Regions from separate parts of the Sodalis ligni genome, predicted to be linked through region 2. Evidence: predicted binding sites of a transcription regulator. Region 2 holds the regulator's gene; each other region holds the start of a gene.
What was found. Region 2 encodes CRP, which controls carbon source genes, mostly activating them, when cyclic AMP is high. Its sites were predicted from a motif close to ATGTGANNNNNNTCACAT; they were not measured.

Region 1 (4,743 bases), 1.5 Mb from region 2:
AACCAGGATGAGCAGCACATAGGGGGTAACCACCTGGAGCAGGTAGCGTTGGAAATAAATGCGATGCAGGTGCATGGCGGGGCCTATGGTGATGGCGGACAGCCCGCTGCGCACCGAGCTGTCCCCCAGCAGCCTGACGGCCAAAATGTTATCGCCGGGCCGGAATAAACCGGCGGGCAGTACGATAAAAACGGGCCGGTCGCTCATCGCCTCCACCTGTTTCCCTCCTGGGGCGCCAAAACGTACGCCGGGATTAAGCAGCGAACCGTTGAGCCAGATTTCCCCGGCGACGGAAAGATGCGGCAGATAGAGGCCCAAAGGCCATTTCGGCATCTCGGCCAGATTAAAAGGCAGACGATACCAGGCGATGCCGCTGAAGCGCGGGGCGCGCATGCGCCAGTTATCCGGCAACGAGACCAGGGCTCCCGGCTGCGCGGGCGGCTGCGGCATATCGCCGACGATAAATTCGGCCTGATCAAACCGGACGATTTCATGGGGCCGCAGCTGCACCGCGCCGAATGCCGGCGGCAATAGGAGGAACAGCATAAGCAGAATGCCGGTGATATAAAGGCGCGCCTGTTTTTCCGGTGCGGCGGCCCTCATTATATCAAGCCTTTGTTCCTGGCCTGGATGATGGCTTCTACCCGGTTGTGGACGGCTAATTTGCTGTAGATATTCTTGATATGGGTCGCCACGGTATGGCTGGACAGACTCAGCATGCGCGCTGATTCCGCCACGGTAAATCCCTGGGAAATATGCTTGAGAATATCCATTTCCCGCAGGGTAAGGCTATCCGGTCCCGCCTGGACGGCGGATTTTTCGGCGGGCTCGAAGCGTTTAAGCAGATGGCGGGCAATCTGCGGCGACAGGGGCGCGCCGCCGGCGTGCACCAATTCCACCGCACGGGCAAAATCCACGATGGACGTGTCCTTGAGGAGATAGCCCCGTGCGCCGGCCTCGATGGCCCGTATCACATGGGCCTCATCGCCGAAAACGGTGGCTACCAGCACCGCGGTGGGGAAGGTCTGCTGCTGCAGGGTTTTGATCAATTCGATACCGTCCCCGTCGTGCAGTCCGAGGTCAATAATAGCGACATCGGGGACGGTGTGGTGTAACAACACTTTGGCTTCGGCCAGTGTGGCCACACTGCCGGCCAAACTGAGCTTGGGATGGGTTGTCACCATCGACTCGAATTCCAAACGCATAGATTCATCGTCTTCAACCAGTAAAACCTGAATGCTGGATGTTTTCATGGTGGCGCCATTGAGAAAAGAATTTTGCAACTCATTCGCTAAGTCTTGCCATTAGCTCCACTCAAGGCTCGGCGCGATTGATCACAGGGTTTGCGCCGGTCTGTTTGGTTATGCTTGAGAGAAAAAAAAAGGAAAGCCGGCATAATTAGTTAGCATGATCAGTTACTAAAACCAGTTTTGCATGGAATGACGGCATTGGGAAGATGAGATATTGCCCGGTTCAGCCCGCTTCTTGTCGGCCTTGCCAAAACAGGGGGTTCCCGGGCTCAATTTTCAGACTATTATCACCTTTTTTTTGTAGGGCTTTATGCCGGCAGGGACTTGCCCATGACTTTCAGGGTCCCGGCCAGGGCGGCGAACATCACCAGCATGCACAGCGCAACGAACAGTTCACTGCCGATTTGCAGTCCCCAGGTATTCGCCGCAAAGCCCATGACGCCGACGGTTATGCCGGCGGTGATATAGCCGCCGAAAAAAAACGTGCCGGTGACCCCCGCCAGCTCGTCCGGCGGCGCGTACTGCTTGATAAGCGTAATACCGGCGAACTGCGACAGGCTTTGGGCGAAACCGGCGCTCAGGGCCGCGGCCAGCAGCAAGCCGATGGAGGCCTGATATTCGGCGCTCACCACCAGTGCCACCGCCAGCAGACCGAGCAGCTGGCTCACCAGCAGGGTAGTGAACAGGCGCCAGCGGCGCAGGGTGAGCTGAGCCATGGCGCCGGCGCCGAATACCACAAAGGCGCAGGCGCCCGCCAGCAGACGGCTGTCATTGTGCAACAGGCTCGCCAGCAGGCTCGGTCCGAGGGAGATAAACAGGGCCGACAGGGCAAAGGGCCCGGAGAATATCATGATTGCCAGCAGGATAATTCCCCGGTTGTGCTCGGGCAGCCGCGGTAGTTGAAACCAGGATTGTTTCCTGGTCCCGGCTACCGGCGCCGGCGGCGGGATGCGCAATACCGAAAACGACACCGCCGCCAGACAGGGGATAAGCAGCAGGAAAATCAGGCTGGTGGGCAGCGGGGCGAACTGGGCGAAAGCGCCGGACAGCAAGGGACCGACGCCGAAAGCCATGACCGTGGTAAAGCTGGCCACCAACGGGGCGAACCGGTAGCCGCGCCGAACCCCCGCTTCAATCACCGCCGCGGTGCCGGCGCTGGCGAAAGCCCCGCTGGCAAATCCGATCAATAACCGCCCGGCCGCCAGCCACAGCATATTCTGCGCAAAGGCGAAGCAGACGCAGGCGGCGATGGCCACGAACAGCGCCGGCACCAGCACCGCGCGCCGGCCATGGATATCCGACAGCCGGCCGGCAATCAGCAGCGATAACAGCACGCCAAGGTTATAGCAGATAAAAATGTAACTGATGCCGGAGGTGGGAAAACCCATTTGCCGTTGCCAGAGGATATAAAGCGGTACCGTCGCGTTGGCGGCGACAAAAACCAGTAACAGGCCCAGTGTTACCCCTACCAGCGGGGGATGCGGCCGGCGGGGGGCGACGTGATGGTCAGATATCATACATTATCCGTACGGCTTGTGACCCCTGGCGCAGGCGGCAGGGTCAACACCCGATCCTTTCCAATATTGAAGCGGCGGCAACCGCCTTGGCCATTGATGGCCGGACGAATCAGTACGCTATGACGTTTGGCCGGGGTTGTCCAGCCCGCGGGGAGGAATAGCCACAAACGGATGTCAGTACCTAAAGCGAAACTAAAAATTTCATTTGAAAATAAATTTCCATATATATCTTTCATAATAAAAGTTTACTCTTTCAAATTGTGATGTATATCTGATAAATAAAAGGTAACTTGGCTACCTTAAGCATCGCATTAACAACACAGCCACTGGCGACCCTGTTGTTTTCCGCTTAAGCGAACCAAGGAGAAAAAATGTTTGATGTCATAGCCCACGGAGCCGAGTGGTTTATCGGCCTGTTTCAAAAAGGAGGATCGGTGTTTGTCGGAATGGTCACCGGCATACTCCCGCTGCTGATAAGCCTGCTGGTCATCATGAATGCCCTGATCGTATTCGTCGGCCAGAGCAGAATAGAGCGCCTGGCCCAGCGTTGCGCCGGCAATCCCGTATCCCGCTACCTTTTTTTGCCCGTTATCGGCACCTTTGTGTTCTGTAATCCCATGACCCTCAGCCTGGGCCGCTTTATGCCCGAGAAATACAAACCCAGTTATTATGCCGCCGCCTCTTATAGCTGCCACTCCATGAACGGTCTCTTTCCCCATATCAATCCCGGCGAGCTCTTTGTCTACCTGGGTATCGCCAACGGCCTGACCACCCTTAATCTCCCCCTGGGTCCGCTGGCGGTGAGCTATCTGCTGGTGGGCATGTTCACCAACTTTTTCCGCGGCTGGATTACCGATCTGACCACGTCAATCTTTGAACGCAAAATGCATATCCAACTCGATCAGCACGTCCGGCTTTGAAGCAAGGAGAATGAGATGAACAGGTTTATTCGTATTGAAAAAGGCGAAAGCGGCTGGGGCGGTCCTTTGATTATCGAAGCGGTCCCGGGCAAAAAAGTGGTTTATATCACCGCCGGCACCCGGCCGGCGATCGTGGACAGGCTGAGCGAGCTCACCGGCTGGCCGGCCGTAGACGGTTTCAAAGAGGGCGAGCCGCCGGCGGACGAGATTGGCGTGGCGGTCATCGACTGCGGCGGCACCTTGCGCTGCGGTATTTACCCTAAGCGCCTTATCCCGACGGTGAATATCCATTCCACCGGACGCTCAGGTCCGCTGGCGCAATTTATCCATGAAGAAATCTATGTCTCGGGGGTGCGGGAGAACAATATCCAACTCTTGCCCGACGACCCGATGACGGATGCCGCTGTGCCATTGCCGGCTAAAGCGGACGTTATTCCCGCCGCGGCGGAGCTGCGTGCGGCGCCGGCCGACGGCCGTCACTTCGGCGACGGCAAGGAGTACGACACCCGTAAAAAAATCACCGAACAGAGCGACGGCCTGCTGGCGAAAATCGGTATGGGCATGGGATCGGTGGTGGCGGTATTTTTCCAGGCCGGCCGGGAGACCATCGACACGGTATTGAAAACCATCCTGCCGTTTATGGCCTTTGTGTCTGCGCTGATCGGCATCATTATCGCCTCGGGACTGGGGGATTTCATTGCCCACGGGCTGACGCCGCTGGCCAACAGCCCCATCGGGCTGGTAACGCTGGCATTGATTTGTTCCTTCCCGCTGCTGTCGCCGTTCCTTGGCCCGGGGGCGGTTATCGCCCAGGTTATCGGTGTGCTGGTGGGGGTGCAAATCGCCCAGGGACATATTCCCCCTCACCTGGCGCTGCCGGCTTTGTTTGCCATTAATGCCCAGGCGGCCTGCGACTTTATCCCGGTAGGACTGTCACTGGCCGAGGCCAAGCAGGATACGGTGCGGGTCGGCGTGCCGTCGGTGCTCGTCGGCCGTTTTCTCACCGGTGCGCCCACGGTATTGCTGGCCTGGGCGGTATCGGGTTTTATCTATCAG
Region 2 (4,743 bases):
GCGCCAGGCAACCGACGAGATGGTATGCATTACTCCCAAATGGAACAGGATACGCCGCAGATGGCGTTCCATCGGGGTGCCCGGCTGCTCCGGCGTATCGCCGGCGGTGGCCAGTACCGGCTGTTCGCTGCTCGGACCATCGTATTCCAGCCGTTGCTGGCAGGTTTGCAGCGCCACCTCGCAGGCGGTCAGGTATTTTTCCGCCAGCATTGGCGTCAGCATGTAGTGATCCCGCGCCAGTATCGTCATGGCATTGATATGCTCAATAATAAACTGGCTATGGGTCACCCATAGGCGCATATCGATGAGGTAGCGGGAGTTGAAACCGGGCTCCTGCATGGCCTGGCTTAGCGAGGTGAACAGGGCGTTATGGGCCTGGTTGGCCCGCATACGGGCATAGGCCAGCGCCGCCGGCTCCGGATTCGCCTGTAATAACAGACGCAATGCGTCCTGATCCCTTTCCAGCGCCTGATGGGCGTTTTTGCGCAGCAGGCCGCTTTGCCACTGCGGCCACAGCCAGAGCGTACCGCCGAACGCCAGCATGCATCCGATCAGGGTATCCACCAGCCGCGGTACCAGAAAATGCGTACCGTTCAGGGACAATAGCTGCAGGGTGTAAACGGCGGTTACGGTGAAGCCGGTCATCGCCAGGCCGTAATTTTTCCGCAAAACCAGGTAAGCCGCCAGGGTCACCACCAGCATAAACAATAAAACCGTGCCGTCCCCCAGATGGAGCTGCAGGGTCGCGGCGGCGATAACCAGGCCGGCCAAGGTTCCCAGCGCCCGGTGCTGGATACGTACCCGGGTGGCGTTATAGCCGTTCTGGCTGACAAACATCACCGTCATCAGAATCCAGTAGGGTTTAGGCAGGTTGAACACCAGTCCCAGGCTGCTGCCGATGGCCAGCATAATGCCCAGCCGGGCGGCGTTGCGCAGCGCCATGGATTTGAGCGAACAGTAGCTGCGCAGCGCCTGCCAGAAAGAGAGCCGTTGCTGGTTATCCGCCATGATATCCCGCCGGTAGAGCGGACGTTGCGTCCTGAGCAGCCTGGCGATGCGGCTGAAGTGATAAAAACAAAATTGCCCCACCGGATTATCCGGATTTCGCTGGGCAATTTTTTCCACCGCCGACAGGGCTTCCGCCATGGTGAAACGGCCCGATAACCGATGATAAAGGATATCGTCCGCTACCACCCGCAGCCGGGCGGCAATCAATTGGGCATTATAGCGGATCACCGCTTCAGCGTGACTCTGCTCCACCAGCTTTTGCACTTCGTCCGGCTGATGCAAACTGACGGCGATATGCTCTTGCAGGTCCAGAGCCACCTGAAATGTCCGCAGCAGACGTTTGTACTGAAGCTGATGGTTGGCCGACAGCATATGCAGCTGCTGGTAAATTTGCGCAATCAGATCAATCACCCGCTGCTGCCGGGCAAACAGCGGCGGCAGGGCGGTTTCCGGGTCGGTATGCTGGGTCAGCAGGCTGTATTTCGCCTCGATATAATCCGCGAGCTCTCTATAGAGCAGGCTGAGGGTTTCCCGCATCGGCTGCTCTTTAAGCCATCGGAACCACAGGCCGGTAAACAGCCCGTACCAGGCGGTACCGGCGATATACAGCAGCGGCGGGATCCACACCGGGGCGTTGCCGGTCAGGCCGAGGGTAAAAATGGCGGCGATAAGGGAGGCGGGTAATAACCGCCCGTGCAACGGACTGATTTCACCGGTGACGCCCAGCGCCAGCGCCAGGCCCACCATGATAAAGGGCAAGGGTACGTGTACAAAGAGCAGCCACTGGATCAGTACGCTGCTGACGGCGAACAGCGTACCGCCGATGGCCAGGCGTTTAAAAAAGCGTTTATGCAGGGTATCCAGGCCGGCGATGTTGCAACAGGCGGGCACCAGGGAGAACAGCAGGCCGTTCTGCAGGCTGCCGAACAATAGCCCTATCGCCACCGGCAGGCAAAGCACGATGGTTTGCCGCAAGGCATAGTTGACTTCGGGGTGATAGATCAGTCGACGCCACATGCTGCCAACAAGCAGGCGTGGCACAGAGTACCACGCCTGTTTGATTAACGTTTAACGCGTACCGTAAACGACAATGGTCTTGCCGTGTGCGGAGATGAGATTTTGATCTTCCAGCATTTTCAGAATACGGCCCACCGTTTCGCGGGAACAGCCGACAATCTGGCCGATTTCCTGGCGGGTAATCTTGATTTGCATGCCGTCGGGGTGGGTCATGGCGTCGGGTTGTTTCGCCAGATTAAGCAAGGTTTGCGCGATACGTCCCGTGACGTCGAGAAACGCCAGATTACCGACTTTTTCCGAGGTGACCTGCAAGCGGCTGGCCATCTGCGCCGACAGACGCATCAGGATATCCGGATTCACCTGAATCAGTTGCCGGAATTTTTTATAAGAAATTTCAGCCACTTCACAAGCGGTTTTCGCACGAACCCAGGCGCTGCGCTCCTGGCCTTCTTCGAATAAGCCCAATTCCCCGATAAAATCCCCCTGGTTAAGGTAGGACAAGATCATCTCTTTACCTTCTTCATCTTTTATCAGCACCGCGACGGCGCCTTTGACGATGTAGTAAAGTGTTTCAGCTTTTTCGCCTTGATGTATTAGCGTACTCTTCGATGGATACTTGTGAATATGGCAATGAGACAGGAACCATTCGAGAGTCGGGTCTGTTTGCGGTTTGCCGAGAACCATTCGCTGTTATCCTCTTTTGTCATCGATGTCCTTGTTCAGGACATCGTATTCCCTATTACGGCGCTGTTTTATCGATCCATCTCCGTTGTAAACGGAGCGACGTTAGGGAACTTATTAGGGTCTGGTTTTAGTGATGTTCCGATCGCTCTCTTGCCCTTTCATTATCATGAGGTCGATCCAGCCTTGTTTTTAGCATAGGTTTGAAGCAGTGTCTTCTGTTGTCTTGCATCAGCATGAAGTATGTTAGGTAACATTGCCACCTTTCCAATAAAAATGTAGGGTGCAGGAAAAACTTTTTATCTGGAGTCATCATAATGCAAGCACGAGTAAAATGGGTCGAAGGTCTGTCTTTTATAGGTGAATCCGCCTCCGGCCACCAGATTTTGATGGATGGCAACGCAGGGGAAAAAGCGCCCAGCCCAATGGAAATGGTACTTATGGCGGCTGGGGGGTGCAGCGCCATCGACGTGGTATCGATTCTGCAAAAAGGGCGTCAGGATGTGCGTGATTGCGAAGTCAAGCTGACCTCTGAACGCCGCGACGAAGCGCCGAGGTTATTTACCCATATTAATTTACACTTTATAGTTTCCGGCACGGGGCTCACCGACAAAATCGTCGAAAGGGCGGTGGAGCTGTCAGCGGAAAAGTATTGCTCGGTGTCTTTAATGCTCGGCAAATCCGTGAACGTTACCCATAGTTTTGAAGTGCGTTTGCCGTCCTGAATGACGGATGCGTTACCGCTGGCGCGACGCTCCGGCCGCGCCCGGTTTATTCAATGCGTTTGCCTTCCAGTAGCTGCTTTACCAATGGTCCCATGATCAGTTCCATCGCCAGCCCCATTTTCCCTCCCGGTACCACCAGCGTATTGATATTGGAAATAAACGACCCCTGCAGCATCGCCAGCAGATAGGGGAAGTCGATATGATCCAGGCCGCGAAAGTGAATTACCACAAAGCTTTCGTCCAGCGAAGGGATGGCCTTGGCGGCAAAGGGGTTGGACGTGTCCACCGTGGGAACCCGTTGAAAATTGATATGGGTACGGGAAAACTGCGGTGTGATGTAGTTAATATAGTCTTCCATCGATCGCACCACGGAATCCATCACCGCTTCCCGGGAGTGTCCGCGTTCGCTGGTATCGCGCACCAGCTTTTGTATCCATTCCAGGTTGACGATGGGTACTACACCCACCAGGAGATCCACATGCTGCGCCACATTATGGTGGTCGGTAACCACCCCGCCGTGCAGCCCCTCGTAAAACAGCACATCCGTCGGCTCCGGCAGCGGCTGCCAGGGAGTAAAGGTGCCGGGAATCTGATTGTAGGGAACGGCTTCGTCATAGGTGTGCAGATATTTTCGCGCTTTGCCGTGGCCGGTGAGCCCATACTGCAGGAAGGTGTGTTCCAATAGGCCGAAGTCATTGGCTTCCGGCCCGAAATAGCTGATATGTCGCCCGAGATCGCGGGCCTTGCGAATGGCCATGTCCATTTCCGGACGGGTAAAATGGTGGAAACTGTCCCCTTCCAGCTCGGCGGCGTGAATATTCAACTGGTGAAAAATTTTACGGAAAGCCAAACTGGTGGTGGTGGTGCCGGCGCCGCTGGAGCCGGTAACGGCAATAATGGGATGTTGTGCTGACATGGTAACCCTACGCTTCGTTATATGGCGGCGTGATACCCTCAATAATTCAGGTTGCAGGAAAGCGGACGCACCTGCAACTTGAAGTATGACGGGTAGATTCACATGCGCCCGGCATGAAAGACTTGATTATTGTTATCATGTTTAGCGGCGCAGGGCCAATTTGCGTTATTCCGGATGAAACTGGCCGCGGGGCATAATATTGATGGTCTCATGCAGTTCCGACCATACCACTACCGCTTCGCCGCTTATCAGTTGACGTTTGACATCGGCGACTTTGGCCTCCAGTGTCTTTTCCTGTTCGCCGTAATCGGTGCCTTCTCGCAAGACAAAGGATTCAAGCAGGTTATACAGGGTGTCGGAGTCGATTTCTTCCCACGGAATAATCATCATGTTATG
Region 3 (4,743 bases), 2.6 Mb from region 2:
ACGACCTGATGATTCAAATGCATCCGCGCGCCGATGAAACCGAATTCACGGCCGCCGTGGGCGGTCTGGTTCAGGTTCATAAAATCCATGTCCATGGTTTCCCACGGGATTTGCGCATTGAATTGGGTATGGAACTGAAGCAGGGGTTTATTCAGGATGCTCAGGCCGCCTATCCACATCTTGGCCGGAGAAAAAGTGTGCAGCCAGGTGAGCAAGCCGATGCAGCGGGTATCGTAATTGGCCTCGCGGCACAATGCCAGGATTTGATCCGGCGAGGTGACCAGGGGTTTCAAAACCAGCTTGACCGGCAGGCCTGCCTCATCATTCAGGCCCTTGACCACGGTCTGCGCATGTTCGGTGACTTGCCGCAGCGTTTCCGGGCCGTAAAGATGTTGGCTGCCTATCACAAACCAGACTTCGTGCTGTCGAAAATTTTCCATAATGACTCCTGTGCGTCTCCGTCAAAGGGAGGTTTCGGGCGGCGGTCTTTCCCGCGGCCCGGTTTTTGTTGGTTAATGCCCGATGGCAGCCGTTACGGCATAGGCGGGTTCAGCGATTTCGCTCCAGTGCCGGTAGCGTTCATACAGGACCTGGAATGAGGAGACTTTGTCAGGGTCCGGCTGTAGGACGCGTTCGATTTTACTGGCCATATGCTGCTGGGCCGTGGCGATATCCCCGTAGGTTCCCGCCGCCACCGCGCCGAAAATCGCCGCTCCCAGGGCACAGCATTGGTCGGAGGCCACCAGCTGCAGCGGACGATTCATGACATCCGCCAGCACCTGCATGATGATCGGTGATTTGCGGGCAATGCCCCCCAGCACCAGCACGTTCTCCACCGGAATGCCCTGATCAACGAAGCACTCCATGATGGCGCGCGCGCCGAAGGCGGTGGCGGCAATCAACCCGCCGAACAGCGCCGGCGCGTCGGTGCCCAGGTTAAGTCCGGTGATAACCCCTTTCAGGCGCTGGTTGGCATAAGGAGTGCGGCGGCCATTGAACCAGTCCAGCACCACCGGCAGATGTTCCAGCGACGGTTCCTCAGCCCAGGCTTCGGCCAGCGCCGACAGCATGTCGGTTTCTATGGCCTCGAGCGCCGGCTGTAGGGAAGGATTTTGCCGTGCGGCCCGGCGCAGGGGCCAGCCCAGCACCTTGCCGTACCAGGCATAAATATCGCCAAAAGCCGACTGTCCCGCCTCCAGGCCGATAAAGCCGGGAATGACGCTGCCGTCCACCTGGCCGCAGATACCGGCAATGGAGCGATCGCCGACTTTTTGTTCATCGGCTATCAGGATATCGCAGGTGGACGTGCCGATGACCTTTACCAGGGTATAGGGCTGAGCGCCGGCCCCCACGGCGCCGATATGGCAGTCAAAGGCTCCGCCGGCAATGGTTACGGTAGCCGGCACGCCGAGCTTTTGCGCCCATTCGGCGCTGATGCGGCCCACCGGCAGGTCGGCGGTATAGGTGTCGGTAAAGAGCGGGTATTGCAGATTTTCCGTCAATACCGGATCAAGGGCATGGAGAAACGCTTTTGGCGGTACGCCGCCCCATACCGGATGCCAGAGGGATTTATGTCCGGCGGAGCAGCGGCCGCGCCTGATTTCCTCAGGACGTGTGGTGGCGGACAATACCGCCGGGATCCAGTCGCACAGCTCAATCCAGGAGACCGCTTCCTGGCGGACCTGGCGGTCCTGGCGGGTGATATGGAGGGTTTTTGCCCAGAACCACTCCGATGAATAGACACCGCCGATATAGCGGGAATAGTCGGGGAATTCACCGCTGCGGCACAGTTGGTTGATGGCTTCAGCTTCTTCTATGGAGGTATGGTCCTTCCACAAAATAAACATGGCGTTGGGATTGTCGGCGAATTCCGGCCGCAGCGCCAGAATCCGGCCTTCTGCGTCAATGGGGGCCGGCGTCGAGCCGGTGGTGTCCACGCCGATGCCGACGATGCTTTCCCGCTGGGCCGGCGTCAAATGACCCACTACGGCCCGGATCGCCTGCTCCATTGACTCCAGGTAATCCGACGGATGATGGCGAAACTGGTTATCCGCGGGTTTGCAATACCGGCCCTCGCGCCATCGCGGGTACCAGACAACTTCGGTGGCCAGTTCTTTACCGCTGCCACAGGCAACCGCCAGGGCGCGCACTGAATCGCTGCCGAAATCAAGCCCGAGGCTAATGGCCTCTTCAGTCATGCTCGTATCTCCTGTTAACCCGAAACCTGATGATGTCGATAACCATAAGGGGTTTTAACCGGGCAGTGAGGAGACGTTAGCTGGAAGTATGCACATTCCTGCCGCCAATGACTGAAATGTGATGTTCCTCATAAAGTCACGGGCAGATGAATTTTGCTGTATCTATGCACAAATCTGCTGTTATTGAGAACTGTGATAACGCTCTACATTTTGGTAACACGTAAACGTTAAAACTACATCCGTCTAAAGGGCCTGGTCGTAGAGATGGCGATATATACGCCCTCTGGCTGTACCGCCGGGTAAAATCTTACCGACTGATAACGCTTACACGCTTCAGCATTTTGAAGCAGAGCGATAATAATTACCGGAGAGTTCCATGCATAAATTCACTAAGGCACTGGCGGCCATTGCAGTTGCCGCTGTTATGTCTCATTCGGCTATGGCGGAGAACATGAAGTTGGGTTTTTTGGTGAAACAACCTGAAGAACCCTGGTTTCAGACCGAATGGCGTTTTGCCGACAAAGCCGGCAAAGATATGGGCTTTGATGTGATTAAAATTGCCGTACCCGATGGTGAAAAAACCCTTAACGCGATCGATAGCCTGGCGGCCAGCGGTGCCAAAGGGTTTGTTATCTGTACCCCCGATCCCAAACTTGGCTCGGCGATTGTCGCCAAAGCACGCAGCTACGATATGAAAGTCATGGCGGTGGGTGAACAGATCGTCGACGCCAAAGGCAAACCCATGGTTAACGTCCCCATCGTGATGATGGCCGCCACCCAGCTGGGCCAGCGCGCCGGTCAGGAAGAATTCAAGGAAATGACCAAACGCGGCTGGAAAGTGGCCGACACCGGCGTCATGGCCATCACCGCCAATGAGCTCGATACCGCCCGTCGCCGTACCTCCGGCGCGATGGATGCGTTAAAAGCCGCCGGCATACCGGATAAACAAATCTACCAGGTCCCCACCAAATCCAACGATATCCCCGGAGCGTTTGACGCAGGCAACTCCCTGCTGGTTCAACATCCCGGCGTGAAACACTGGCTGATTGTCGGCATGAACGACAATACCGTGCTGGGCGGCGTGCGCGCCACCGAAGGGCAGGGATTCAAGGCGCCGGACGTTATCGGTGTCGGCATCAACGGCGTGGATGCGGTGAATGAGCTGTCCAAAAACGAATCCACCGGCTTCTACGGTTCTTTACTGCCAAGCCCCGACGTCCATGGTTACAAGAGCATCCAGATGATGCATGACTGGGTAACCAAAGGCGTTGAGCCGCCGAAATTCACCGAAGTCACCGACGTGGTACTGATTACCCGCGATAACTTCAAAGAAGAATTGAAGAAAAAAGGCCTGTAATTTTTTACCGGACGTTTTTATCGGACATTTTTTATCAAAACACGTGTTTGCCGGGATGGTCGAGGCCGTCCCGGTCCATGACGAAGTCATTCATCAAGAGGATGTGTCCGTGTCAGTCAAAACCCCTGATAGTTACCGTAGCGGGATTGCCGGCGCACTGTCCGGATCTGTTAACGCGAGGATGTGTTCATGACAATTCAGACACCTTATCTATCGTTTCGCGGTATTGGTAAAACCTTTCCCGGCGTAAAAGCGCTGGACGATATCAGCTTCGATTGTTATTCGGGCCAAATCCATGCCCTTATGGGTGAAAACGGCGCCGGGAAATCGACCTTGCTGAAAATTCTCAGCGGCAGCTATACGCCGACGCAAGGGGAAATCTGATCAAAGGACAGCCGGTTCATTTCAATAACACTACCGATGCGCTAAATGCCGGGGTGGCGATTATTTATCAGGAGCTGCATTTGGTGCCTGAAATGACGGTGGCGGAAAACATTTTCCCTGGGCAGCTACCTAACAAACACGGGTTTGTTAACCGCGGCATACTGAAATATGAAACCCAACTGCAGCTGGAGGATTTAGGGCTGGGTATCCCGCCGGGAACACCGCTTAAATATCTGTCCCTTGCCCAGTGGCCAATGGTTGAAATCGCCAAGGCATTAACCCGTAATGCCAAAATTATCGCTTTTGACGAGCCCACCAGTTCATTATCGGCGCGGGAAATAGAACAATTATTCCGCGTCATACGCGAACTGCGCGCCGAGGGCCGGGTCATTCTTTACGTTTCCCACCGCATGGAAGAAATCTTTACCCTGGGGGACGCCATCACGGTATTCAAAGACGGTAAATATGTGCGCACCTTTGACGACATGACCGCCGTGGACCACGACATCCTGGTGCAGGCCATGGTGGGACGCAATTTAGGGGATATTTATGATTACGCCCCCCGTCCTCACGGCGACGTCAGGCTGGAACTGGATAAAATCGAGGCGGTGGGGGTCAAGACGCCCATCTCATTATCCGTACGCGCCGGTGAAATCGTCGGTCTGTTCGGTCTGGTGGGCGCCGGGCGCAGCGAGCTGATGAAGGGACTTTTCGGCGGAACGCTGATTACCGGAGGCCAATTGCTGCTGGACGGCAAACCCATTTCCATCCGTTCCCCCATCGATGCCATCAGCGCCGGACTGA
Region 4 (4,743 bases), 110 kb from region 2:
TCAGCAGCACCCGGCCGATGCGGGCTTTGGAACTGTCCCGAATCAACATCACCACCAGCGTCGCCAACGCGCAGCCGATGATTTGACCCATGGCGCCGTCGAGGAAACCGTTGATGGAAAACGACATGGGATTGGTCAGGCCGATAATCGTGAGCGTACCAGCCATCAGGCCAATGGATCCCAATATCTGTTTTTGCACCGCGAAACCGACAATAAACGTCAAAATGCCCAGGGAAATGAACAGCAGCAGCAGGCTTTGCTGGGTCGCCGGCATGATGTACATATAGAAGACAGCGCCGACGGGCAGCGCCGCCGTCATGCCGTAGAGCAGATCTTTACATACCATCATCGGATTGGGCGCCCGCATCGCCAGGGCGGTAATGACGGTAATCATTATCACCGCGCCGCTGCCGGAGGTCCAACCGGTCCACAGCCAGAACAGGAAGCCCAGCGCGGTGGCCACTCCGGTTCGAAGGCCGTTGATTAAGGCATGATGGTGCTCCGCCGACGGGGCGGCGACAATCACCTGATCCTCCAGGACCTGCTCTTCGATTTTACTGATACGGGTATTGTTTTTAACCCCTTTAATCAACAGCAGAAAACGCGTGGCGGTGCCCACCCAGGTATAAAGCGTATGGGGAGTCCGTCTGGCCGGGGTATCGGCGATCACCTGGCGCATCAGCTTCATCCGCTTATGGATATCCGCTACCGTGACCACCGGCTCGTTGAACAACAGCAGCAATTGGGTATTAACGAACTCAGGATGGGTTTGCAAAATCAGGTAGGTTTCGCAGGCCTGGGTAATCAGCGTCAGGGACAGGGTATTCATGGCCCTCAGGCGACGGTTGCAGCGGGTCCAATGGGAAGATTCCATCATCAGATTACTGCGCATGCCATCCAGGGCGGTGGTCCGCTTAACCAAATCGCCCCAGGATTTATCAATATCTTCTTTCGGCGCGTTATTAAGACACAACATCAGCAAGTGATATTGATCCAGCAAAAGCCGATCCACCGCCCGATCGATATCCTGCTTGATGGAGCGGGGAGAAAACAGCACGTCCGCCAGAATGGCGCAAAGGATGCCCAGGACTATCTCGCTGCAGCGTTCGATGGCATATTGCGGCGCCGTCAGGGGCGCCGTCTGGATGCCGACAATGATAATCAGCGCGGTGTAGCCGGAAAGCGCCAGCGCATAAGAGTTTTGCACTTTGACCAGCGAAGAGTACCAGGTACAGAAGCCCGCCCAAATACAGCTCAGCAACAGCATGACCACCGGCGCCCGGATGGTGGTGGTGATAATCACCAGGGCGCCGATACAGCCGATAAAGGTACCGATGATACGCAGCATGCCGCGATACTTAATGGCGCCGGCAAATGGCTCGCCGCCGGCGGCAAAGGCCGGCCCGCCCGCGACGATGGCCGCGGTCAGCGCCGACCAGCGCGGCGTCTCCATTTGAAAATGGAAACCGACAAACAGCGCCAGCAGTACGGCGAAGGTCAATTTAATCGCGAAACGGCAGCGTATGAAAATAGGATAAAGCATAATAATTGATTACCTTACGCTTAGCCGAATTCCCGTAGACGACGTATCAATTGCATCATCGGCGATAACCTGGCGGGCTGGCGATCCTTGCTGCCGGTAATCACCACCGTCGCGGTAGTGCCGGTGGGATAGAGGTCGCCCTGCTGCTCATCGAGCCGGATTTTCACCGGCACCCGCTGCGCCAGACGGACCCATTCCAAATTGGAATCCACCGTGGCCAACCCTTTTTTGTCCGCTACCGCATTCGTATTGGTCACCCCGGCGGCAATGCTGTCGACCGTACCGTAAAACACCACATTGCTGCCCAGCGGCGTGATTTCCGCCCGATAGCCGGGACGCACCCTCTCCAGCTTGGTTTCCTCCAAATAGGCCAGCAGATAAAACGAATTTCGTTTCACCAGGGCCACCGACACCGTGCCGCGGGTAATGAATTCACCGGCATGAACACTGAGATTGGTTACCCACCCTTCCGCCGGCGCGCGGATAATGGTGCGATCCAAATCGATTTTCGCCAGATCGCGGGCCGCCACCGCCTTGGCGAGCTGATGGCTTACGGTGATGAAATCGTTATTGGCCTGATCGATCAATTCCTGCGACATGGCATTGGTGCCCAACCGTACCCGCCGTCCCGCCTCGCGGCGTTTTTCATTCGCCAGCGCCTGATAATAATCCACATCGGCCTGCGCCTCATCCAATGCCTGCTGATAGCGCGGCTGATCCACCACAAACAACACTTGTCCTTGCTGCACCAGCTGATTGTCGCTCACCCGAACGTCGGTGAGCAGGCCGCTGACATCCGGTGCAATGGCTACCACATCGGCGGTGAATTTAGCGTCTCTGGTCCAGGGGGATTCGGTATAAAACACCCAAGCTCGGAAAATAGCGATAGCGGCGATCAGGACCAACAGCAGGGTAATCGCGACTCTGATTATTTTTGTTAGAACAGTTTTCACAGCGGCCTCAGACGAAAAGACAAGAAATCAAGTAGTACGTGCAGCAGTACAAGGCGGTATTAAACAGGGCGGGATGCCAGACAAAATCATAGATACCCGTCGGCTGTAGTAACAGGCGCAGCAGGAAAAACAGCGCCATGGACACCAGCAATTCAAAAAATACCGGCGGAAACGACAGGCCGAATATCACCATAACCGGGAGCAAACTCATTACTTTTCCTTAACTTTCCTTCAACCCTCTCCGGCAGACCGGATCAATGTTGACCTCTCATGCGGATTAACCCGGCCCACGGGAATTTTTCACCCGTACTACACAAGGTTAGTCAAAAGCGGGAAGTTTATACCCTAAATAATTCAAGTTGCAGAAAGGCGGCGACGCAGCGAATCCCCAGGAGCTTACTTAAGTAAGTGACTGGGGTGAGCGAGGAAGCCAACATACCTGCAACTGGAAGTATGACGGGTATACTGATGGATATTTTAGATAGACATAATAGGGTTAGACAGATGGGCAACATCGCATCCCAAATGTAACTGTTTATTAAAAGGCAATAAAAGTAAGGAATTTGCAGGGATGCCACTGTGCGATCTGGTGAACCGATAGGTATATAATAGTCCCGGATGTATAGGATTTTCAACTTTATGTGATCTAAATCACTTTTAACTCAGAGTAAATAATGGAAAGACTTAATCGGATGCGGGTGTTTGCCAAAGTGGTGGAAGGCGGTTCCTTCACCGCAGCGGCCAGACAGCTGCAAATGAGCGTGTCGTCCGTCAGCCAGATCGTGGCCAAGCTGGAAAGCGAGCTGCAGGTCAAATTGATGAATCGCAGCACCCGCAGCATCGGCCTGACGGAGGCCGGCAAAATTTATTACCAGGGATGCCGCCGCATGCTGATTGAGTTTAACGAAGTGCATGAGCAGCTTTACGCCTTTAATAACACCCCCATCGGCACGCTGCGCATCGGCAGTTCATCCACCATGGCGCATAACGTTCTGGCCACCATGACCGCCGAGATGCTCAAAGAGTATCCCGGCTTGTCGGTTAATCTGGTGACCGGCATCCCGGCGCCGGATATTATTGCCTACGGGCTCGACCTGGTGATTCGGGTCGGGGCGTTGCAAGATTCCGGCCTGTTTTCAAAACGGCTCGGCGCCATGCCGATGGTGGTATGCGCCGCCAAGAGCTATCTTGCCGCCCATGGCGCTCCGGAGAAGCCCGGTGATATGGCGAATTTTTCCTGGCTGGAGTACGACGTCCGGCCGGACAGTGAATTTGAGCTCATCGCGCCGGAAGGCATTACCCTCCATCTGGCGCCCCAGGGCCGTTTCGCCACCAACGATTCCCAGACCCTGGTCCGCTGGCTCACCGCCGGCGCCGGCATTGCCTATGTGCCTATCATGTGGGTGCTGGATGAAATCAAGCGCGGCGACGTCGAGATCCTGTTCAACCACTATCTTTCCGATCCGCGCCCGGTATATGCGGTTTATACCCAAAAGGACACACTGCCGCTGAAGGTGCAGGTGTGCATTAACTATCTGCAGGACTACTTTAAAAACGTCGCCACGGTCTATCAGGCGTTCCGTCAGGATAGTAATACTTAAATAGGGAGAGGTCCGCCGCCACCGAGCTTGAAATGAACGTGTTAAAGGGAGAGCGCCCCATGGCTCGGTAGGCCCGCGATCGCCGATCGTGCAACGAGCCGGTTAAAGGTATACCGTGCCAATGGCCGCCGGAGCACACAAAGCAGCCCCGGCCCGCTGCCCCGGGCCAAACCTCAAGCGGTGCCGCCCACGGTAAGCTTATCCAGCTTCAGCGTCGGCTGGCCAACGCCCACCGGCACGCTCTGTCCTTCCTTACCGCACACGCCGACCCCTTTATCCAACGCCAGATCGTTGCCCACCATGGAAATCTGCCGCATCGCCTCGATGCCGGAACCGATAAGCGTCGCCCCTTTCACCGCGCTGGTGACCTTACCCTTTTCGATCAGATAGGCTTCCGACGTAGAAAAAACAAATTTGCCCGAGGTGATATCCACCTGGCCGCCGCCGAAATTCGGCGCATACAGCCCATATTCAACGCTGGCGATAATATCCTCGGGCGTTGACTGGCCGGCCAGCATATAGGTATTGGTCATACGGGGCATCGGCAGATGGGCATAAGACTCGCGCCGGCCGTTACCGGTAGGAGGAACGCCCATCAGCCGCGCGTTCAATTTATCCTGCATATAGCCTTTAAGAATTCCGTTTT

Region 1: srlA (PTS glucitol/sorbitol transporter subunit IIC) is a predicted target of CRP. The motif match lies at 3,026-3,043, and genes of this name have one in related genera.
Region 3: GTU79_RS14475 (arabinose ABC transporter substrate-binding protein) is a predicted target of CRP. The motif match lies at 2,315-2,332, and genes of this name have one in related genera.
Region 4: aaeR (HTH-type transcriptional activator AaeR) is a predicted target of CRP. The motif match lies at 3,136-3,153, and genes of this name have one in related genera.

The regions. Positions count from the first base shown of each region.
Region 1 is NZ_CP075169.1:2,006,947-2,011,689, forward strand. It holds gene GTU79_RS09415 (sensor histidine kinase) at 1-603, opposite strand, end outside; gene GTU79_RS09420 (response regulator) at 603-1,253, opposite strand; gene GTU79_RS09425 (MFS transporter) at 1,559-2,767, opposite strand; gene GTU79_RS09430 (hypothetical protein) at 2,764-3,003, opposite strand; gene srlA (PTS glucitol/sorbitol transporter subunit IIC) at 3,139-3,687, shown strand; gene srlE (PTS glucitol/sorbitol transporter subunit IIB) at 3,703-4,743, shown strand, end outside.
Region 2 is NZ_CP075169.1:537,624-542,366, forward strand. It holds gene GTU79_RS02390 (YccS/YhfK family putative transporter) at 1-2,025, opposite strand, end outside; gene crp (cAMP-activated global transcriptional regulator CRP) at 2,077-2,709, opposite strand; gene GTU79_RS02400 (OsmC family protein) at 3,024-3,431, shown strand; gene GTU79_RS02405 (phosphoribulokinase) at 3,478-4,347, opposite strand; gene GTU79_RS02410 (YheU family protein) at 4,513-4,734, opposite strand.
Region 3 is NZ_CP075169.1:3,111,826-3,116,568, forward strand. It holds gene araA (L-arabinose isomerase) at 1-440, opposite strand, end outside; gene GTU79_RS14470 (ribulokinase) at 513-2,198, opposite strand; gene GTU79_RS14475 (arabinose ABC transporter substrate-binding protein) at 2,575-3,555, shown strand; partial or broken gene araG (L-arabinose ABC transporter ATP-binding protein AraG) at 3,745-4,743, shown strand, end outside.
Region 4 is NZ_CP075169.1:645,486-650,228, reverse strand. It holds gene aaeB (p-hydroxybenzoic acid efflux pump subunit AaeB) at 1-1,543, opposite strand, end outside; gene aaeA (p-hydroxybenzoic acid efflux pump subunit AaeA) at 1,564-2,496, opposite strand; gene aaeX (p-hydroxybenzoic acid efflux pump operon protein AaeX) at 2,504-2,707, opposite strand; gene aaeR (HTH-type transcriptional activator AaeR) at 3,171-4,097, shown strand; gene tldD (metalloprotease TldD) at 4,271-4,743, opposite strand, start outside.